2 regions of the Methylibium sp. genome follow, and region 1 is predicted to be linked to the other one. Evidence: predicted binding sites of a transcription regulator. Region 1 holds the regulator's gene; the other holds the start of a gene.
What was found. The regulator FNR, encoded in region 1, switches genes on or off when oxygen is low (the NO sensors DNR and NnrR bind a similar motif). The targets are predictions, from matches to a motif close to TTGATNNNNATCAA.
Positions count from the first base shown of each region.

Region 2: the regulator FNR is predicted to act here: its motif matches at 1,729-1,742, upstream of ACQY9S_RS15280 (DUF2249 domain-containing protein).

Region 1 is NZ_OZ257250.1:590,458-594,153, forward strand. It holds gene ccoP (cytochrome-c oxidase, cbb3-type subunit III) at 1-8, shown strand, start outside; gene ccoG (cytochrome c oxidase accessory protein CcoG) at 37-1,521, shown strand; gene ACQY9S_RS02755 (hypothetical protein) at 1,553-1,798, shown strand; gene ACQY9S_RS02760 (hypothetical protein) at 1,817-2,071, shown strand; gene fnr (fumarate/nitrate reduction transcriptional regulator Fnr) at 2,100-2,825, opposite strand; gene hemN (oxygen-independent coproporphyrinogen III oxidase) at 2,999-3,696, shown strand, end outside.
Region 2 is NZ_OZ257250.1:3,249,730-3,253,425, forward strand. It holds gene ACQY9S_RS15270 (metallophosphoesterase family protein) at 1-159, opposite strand, end outside; gene ACQY9S_RS15275 (multidrug effflux MFS transporter) at 324-1,544, opposite strand; gene ACQY9S_RS15280 (DUF2249 domain-containing protein) at 1,845-2,120, shown strand; gene ACQY9S_RS15285 (nitric-oxide reductase large subunit) at 2,143-3,696, shown strand, end outside.

The DNA of each region.
Region 1 (3,696 bases):
AGCAGTGAACTGCCGGAGCGCGACCCCGAGCCGCTGATGAATCGTCCTGCCTCACGCGTCATCCCCATCGCTGCCGCGCCCGACGACACGGGCGAGATGGTGTCGCTGTACGCGAAGCAGGCGACGATCCATGCGCGCGCGGTGCACGGCTGGTTCGCCGCCTGGCGCTGGGCGCTGGTGTGGCTCACGCAACTGGTGTTCTACGGCCTGCCGTGGCTGCCGTGGAACGGCCGCCCGGCGGTGCTGTTCGACCTGGGGGCGCGGCGCTTCTACATCTTCGACCTGGTGCTCTATCCGCAGGACTTCATCTACCTCACCGGCCTGCTGATCCTGTCGGCCTACGGCCTGTTCCTGTTCACCGCCGTGGCCGGTCGTCTGTGGTGCGGCTACGCCTGCCCGCAGACGGTCTACACCGAGATCTTCATGTGGGTCGAGCACCATATCGAAGGCGACCGGCAGGCGCGCCTGAAGCTCGACGCCACGCCCTGGGGCGCCGCGAAGCTGGCCCGCAAATCGGCCAAGCATGCGGTGTGGCTGGCGATCGGGCTGTGGACCGGCTTCACCTTCGTCGGCTACTTCACGCCGATCCGCGAGCTGGGCGGCGAGGCCCTGAGCCTGTTCGGTCTCGCCGGCCCGGGTGCCGCCGGGCCGGGCCCCTGGGAGTGGTTCTGGGTGCTGTTCTACGGCTTTGCGACCTACGGCAATGCCGGCTTCATGCGCGAGCAGGTCTGCAAGTACATGTGCCCCTATGCGCGCTTCCAGAGCGCGATGTTCGACCACGACACGCTGATCATCAGCTACGACACCGCGCGCGGCGAGCCGCGCGGCTCGCGCCCGCGCAGCCTGGCGCACGACGCGCTGGCGGCCCAGGGCAAGGGCGACTGCATCGACTGCACGCTGTGCGTGCAGGTCTGCCCGACCGGCATCGACATCCGCCAGGGGCTGCAGTACGAGTGCATCGGCTGCGCCGCCTGCATCGACGTCTGCGACGGCGTGATGGACAAGATGGACTATCCGCGCGGCCTGATCCGCTACGCGACGCAGAACGGCCTGGCCGCCGGCCGCAGCACGCTGGACTGGCGCCGGGTGTTCCGTCCGCGGGTGCTCGTGTACAGCGTGATCCTGCTGCTGGTCTCGGGCGGTTTCGTTGCCAGCCTGGCACTGCGCAGCCCGGTGCGGGTCGACGTGGTGCGCGACCGTGGCACGCTGGCGCGGCTGGTCGACGAAGGGCGCATCGAGAACGTCTACCGTCTGCAGGTGATGAACGCGACCGAATCCGCGCAGCGCTACCGCGTGGCCGTGAGCGGCATCGCCGGTGCCCAAGCGCAGGTGCGCGGCGAGGTGCTGCTGGCGCCGGCCGAGTCGCGCTGGGTGCCGGTGGCCGTGCAGATCCCGCCGCAGACGGCCGCGGCGCTGGGGCCGGGCGCGCACCCCTTGCGTTTCGAGCTCACACGCGAGGTCGACGGCAGTCAGCCGGCGTTCAGCGTGGTCGAGAAGTCCACTTTCGTCGTGCCGCGCTGAGTGCGGTACGCTGCTCACCAGGAGAGTCTCCATGGCACAGACGAACGCAAAGATCCTGGCGCCCTCCCCGGCAGCGCAGCTGCCGTGGTGGCGCGAGCCCATGCTCTGGCTGGTGCTCGGCGGGCCGCTCGTGGTGGTGGTGGCCGCCATCGCCACCGCCGTGATTGCCGTGCGCGGCAGCGACCCGGTGCTCAGCCGCGCGAGCGAGTCCCTCGACAGCAGCACGCCTGCGGTGCAGGCACGCAACCACGCGGCCACGCCCAGGGCGCCGCACTAGGGCCGGCCGGGACACGCCATGAGGCAACGCACGTTGTGGATCGCCTGGCCCTCGTTCATGATGGCTGGCGTGCTCGAGATGCTGGTGTTCAGCGCCGCCGATCCCGCCGACTTGAGCGGCTGGGTCGGCAGTGCGTTGCAGAGCGTGTCACCGGCGGGTGTGTACACGCTGGCCTTCTTCAGCTTCTGGATCGTGTGCGCGCTCACGTCGATGCTGACGCTGCTGCTGGCGACGCCGGAGCCCGAGGGAACCGAGCCGCGCCGCTGGCCCTGAGTGAGCGGGGGCCTCCGCGCTCGGGGGCTCAGCAGGGGCCGTTGACGAGCCGGCGCAAGCCGGCTTCGTCGAGCACGCGGATGTCGCGTTGCTTCACTTCGAGCAGCCCCTCGTCCTGGAACTTCGAGAAGGTGCGGCTCACCGTCTCGAGCTTGAGGCCGAGGTAGCTGCCGATCTCCTCGCGCGTCATGCGCAGCACCAGCGACGAGGCCGAGAAGCCGCGCGCCTGCAGCCGCTGCGTCAGATTGAGCAGGAAGGCGGCGAGCCGCTCCTCGGCGCGCATGCTGCCGAGCAGCAGCATCACGCCGTGGTCGCGCACGATCTCGCGGCTCATGATCTTGTGGAACTGGTGCTGCAGCGGTGTCGACTCGCGCGAGAGCGTCTCGAGCTGCGTGTAGGGGATCTGGCAGACCTGCGAGTCCTCGAGCGCCACGGCGTCGCAGGCATGGCGGTCGGTGCTGATGCCGTCCAACCCGAGCAGCTCGCCCGCCATCTGGAAGCCGGTGACCTGGTCGCGTCCGTCGTCGGCCGAGACGCGGGTCTTGAAGAAGCCGGTGCGTACCGCGTAGAGCGACTCGAAGCGATCACCGGCGTGGAACAGCGCGTCGCCGCGCTTGACGGCACGGCGGCCACCCACCAGTTCGTCGATCCGGTCGAGGTCCGCATCCGACAGGCCGACCGGCAGGCACAACTCGCGCAGGTTGCAGCTCGAGCAGGCAACCTTGAGCGCTTCGATGCGGATGGGTTGTTCCATGCGGACCATTATGGGTGCGCGCTCGGCGTGAGCTCCGCAAGGCGCGTCAGCGGGTGTGTCCGGGGCAAGTTGCATGATCGGCCTCAAGATGAGTGCAGATTGTCCGGGCCCGTCGACCCCGGGGCTTGATGCAGATCAAGTGCAGGGCGCTGGGCGCTGGGCACAGTCTGGGCATGTCCAGCACTCCCACGACCGCCAAGCCGGCGCCCGCCGCACCGACCGAGGAGCTTCTGAGCCGACTGGACGCGGGCGGGCCGCGCTACACCTCCTATCCCACGGCGGACCGCTTCGTCGAGGCCTTCGGTCCCGCCCAGTACCGGCAGGCGTTGGGGCAGCGCCGCAGCGGCCCGCAGTCGGCCGGTGCGGTGGGCGGCAGTTCACCGCTGTCGCTGTACGTGCACGTTCCGTTCTGCGAATCGGTCTGCTACTACTGCGCCTGCAACAAGGTGATCACGCGCCAGCACCGGCATGGCGCGGAGTACCTGGAGTCGCTCGGACAGGAGATCGCGCTGCACGTGGGCGCGCTCGGCCCGGGGCAGCGCGTGAGCCAGCTGCACCTCGGCGGCGGCACGCCGACTTTCCTCAGCGACGGCGAACTCACGCAACTGATGTCGCTGCTGCGCGCGGCCTTCGACGTGCAGACGCAGGCCGAATGTTCGATCGAGGTCGACCCCCGCACCGTCGATGCCGGGCGGCTGGCGCACCTGAAACACCTCGGCTTCAACCGCCTGAGCTTTGGCGTGCAGGACTTCGATCCTGCCGTGCAGCAGGCGGTGCACCGCATCCAGCCGCAGGAGCAGGTCTCGGCACTGATGGCCAGTGCCCGCGCGCTGGGCTTCGATTCGATCAACATCGACCTGATCCACGGTCT
Region 2 (3,696 bases), 1.9 Mb from region 1:
CTGGCGCGAGTCACCGACCGTCGAGAACGTCAGAACGACCGGATCCCGCCCCGCGTTTTCGCGTTCTTGCTCATCATGGGCTGCCGCGGCCCATGGCAATGTGGAAACCAGCATGGCAAGCGCATAGACGCGAACGTTGTGACGAAGACCGGTGAACATGGAGCCCCTCCTGCGGAAGACGTTGTTGGATATCGAGTCGATGGCGCGCTCCAAGCGGCACGACAAGCCGGGTTGAAGACCCGCAGATCGTCGGCGCCGCACAAGTCGCCGTGATGACGGCCCGCCCGTCACGGCGGCGCAGGCTCTGCCGCGCGAGGGGCTGCTCAGGCGCCGGGGTGTGCCGCGGCGGCCGGCGGCGCCGCGCGACGGCGCCCGCCCAGCGTGAGCCGCGTCAGCACCAGCGCGCACAGCGCCGCCGCGGCCATACCGGCCACCATCGGCCGGGCCGTGCCGTCGGCGAACAGGCTCATGACGGCGATGACCGCCGCGCCCAGCACCAATTGCAGCGTGCCCATCAGCGCCGACGCGGCACCGGCGATCTCGCCGTGGTCGTCGAGCGCCATCACCGAGGTGGTCGGCACCACCAGGCCCAGGAAGCCGTAGCCGACGAGCATGACGACGATCATCACGTCGAGCCGGTCGATGCCGGCCAGGTTGAAGGCCAGCAGTGCACCCAGCGACAGCGCGAAGCCGAGCACCGCCACCCGCACGATGCTCGCGAGGCCCCAGCGTGCCGTCAGCCGGCCGGCGAACTGCGACACGCCGATGAACGAGGCCGCGTTCACGCTGAACGCCAGGCTGTACTGCCGCGGCGTGAGCCCGTAGTGGCCGATGAACACGAAGGACGAGTTGGCCAGGAAGATGAAGAAGCTGGCCATGCCGAACGCGCCGATCGCCGTGAGCCCGAGAAAGTGGCGGTCGCGCAGCAGCAGCGCAAAGGCGCGCAGCGTGCTCGCCACGTCGCTCTGGGTGCGCTGCGCGGCGGGCCGCGTCTCCTCCAGCGTCAGCGCGACCAGCAGCAGGCCCACCACGCCGATGCCGGTGACGGCCCAGAAGATGGCTCGCCAGCCGGCGGCGTCGATCACGAAGCTGCCGACCAGCGGCGCGAGGATGGGCGACACGCTGAACACCAGCAGCAGCAGCGACATCAAGCGCGTGGCCTCGACGCCGGTGTGCAGGTCGCGCACGATGGCGCGCGGCACCACGATCGGCGCGCCGCCGCCCAGGCCCTGCAGGAAGCGGAAGGCGATCAGCCAGCCGATGTCGGGCGCGAGCGCACAGCCCACGCTGCCGACGACGAACAGCCCGATGCCCACGTACAGCGGCGGCTTGCGGCCGAACATGTCGGACGCCGGGCCGTAGACGAGCTGGCTGATGGCGAAGGACACGAAGAAGGCCATCAGGCTCATCTGCACCGCATGCACGTCGGCGTGCAACGCCACGCCGATGGCCGGCAGCGCGGGCAAATACATGTCGATCGCGAACGGACCGATCGAGGACAGCAGGCCCAGCACCAGGGCCATGCGCAGGAAGTGGGAAGTCATCGAGTCGAGGAGACGCGGGGAAGACCGGCCCGCCCCCGCAGCAAGGATCTCGCCGGGGTGGGTGGACCGAAGCAGGCGTCGATCATCCCCGAATCGAAAGGGCCGCGGGCCTGCGAGGGCAATGGCCAGCGCGAGCATCCGGAACGACCCGCTCCTCGGCCGCCACGACGCCGACGGCACGTCCTTGACATGCGTCAACCAAAAGCTGCATTTTAAATATTGCTTCAATCGGCCAGGCCGGCTAGCATAGGTGTACACAAAATGCATCTTCAAACCGCCACCTCACCGTCCGGAGCCTCCATGTCCTCGACCCCCGCCGCATCCGCCACCCTCGACGTCCGCAGCATCCCGCCGCGCGAGCGCCACCCGCTGATCTTCTCGACCTTCCAGTCGCTGCGACCGGGCGCCACGCTCGAGCTGGTCAACGACCACGACCCGGCGCCGCTGCGGCCGCAGTTCCAGGCCTGCAGCCCGGGGGAATTCGAGTGGAGCTACCTCCAGGCGGGCCCCGTCGTCTGGCGCGTGCAGATCGTCAAGCTGGCACCGCGCGAGCACTGCTGCGGCTCCTGCCACTGAAGCCGGCCCCGGGGAAAACGTCATGAACAAGAACCACCGGCTGTGGCGCTGGCTCGGCCTCGTCTTCATCCTGTCCTTCGGCGCGCTCGGCTACATCGGCTGGCAGATCCACCTGATGGCGCCGCCGATCCCGCAGGCGGTCGCCACCGCCGACGGCGATGTCGTGTTCGGCCCCGGCGCGGTCATGCACGGCCAGCAGGCCTGGCTCAGCGCCGGCGGCCAGCAGCTCGGCACCGTCTGGGGCCACGGCAGCTATGTGGCGCCGGACTGGTCGGCCGACTGGCTGCACCGCGAGGCCCTGGCCTGGCGCGACATCCACGCGCAGCGGCAGTACCGGGTCGGCTATGCCGACCTGTCGGTGGCCGACCGGGCCGCGGTCGACGCGCTGCTGAAGCAGGAGTTCCGCACCAACACCTACGCCGCCGCGGACGGCCGCATCCTCGTGTCGCCCGAACGCGCCCAGGCGATCCGCGCCGTGGCACGCCACTACGAGGCGCTGTTCAGCGACGACGCCTCGCTCGCCCCCCTGCGCGAACAGTACGCGATGACCCCTGGCACCCTGCCCGATGCGCAGGACCGCCAGGCGCTGACGGCGTTCTTCTTCTGGTCGGCCTGGGCCGCCGGCACCGACCGGCCGGGCGAGACCGGCCTGTCGTACACCAGCAACTGGCCGCACGAACCGCTGGTGGGCAACACCATGACCACCGGCAGCGCCATGTGGTCCATCGTCAGCATCGTGCTGCTGCTGGCCGGCGTCGCCGGCATGCTGTGGTACCACGGCGCCGCGAAGCACGAAGAGCCGCTGGCGCCGCTGGCCGCCGACCCGCTGGCCGGCGCCAAGGCCACGCCGTCGATGCTGGCCACGCGCAAGTACTTCTTCGCGGTGGTCGGGCTGATCCTGCTGCAGATCGTCATGGGCGTCGTCAGCGCGCACTACGCGGTGGAGGGCCAGTCCTTCTTCGGCCTGCCGCTGGCCGAACTGCTGCCCTATGTCGTGAGCCGCACCATCCACACCCAGGTCGGCATCTTCTGGATCGCCACCGCCTGGCTCGCCACCGGCCTGTACATCGCGCCGCTGCTGTCGGGCCATGAGCCCAGGCTGCAGAAGCTCGGCGTCGACGTGCTGTTCTGGGCGCTGATCGCCATCGTGGTCGGCTCCACCGTCACCGGCTGGCTCGGCACCCTGCAGCGGCGCGGCAGCGCGTTCGCCTTCTGGATCGGCAACCAGGGCCTGGAATTCACCAGCATGGGCCGCGTGTGGCAGCTGCTGCTGTTCGTCGGGCTGCTGTTCTGGCTGTTCCTGCTCGGCCGTGCGCTGTGGCCGGCGCTGCGGCGCGCCTCCGAAACCCGCGGTCTGATCGCGATGGTGTTCCTGTCGGCGGCCTGCATCGGCGGCTTCTACGCCACCTCGCTGACCTGGGGCCGCACCACGCACTACTCGATGGTCGAGTACTGGCGCTGGTGGTTGGTGCACCTGTGGGTGGAAGGCTTCTTCGAGGTCTTCGCCACCGCCGTCGTCGCGCTGATCTTCACCAAGCTCGGCCTGGTGCGCGCCGCGAACGCGAACCGTGCGATC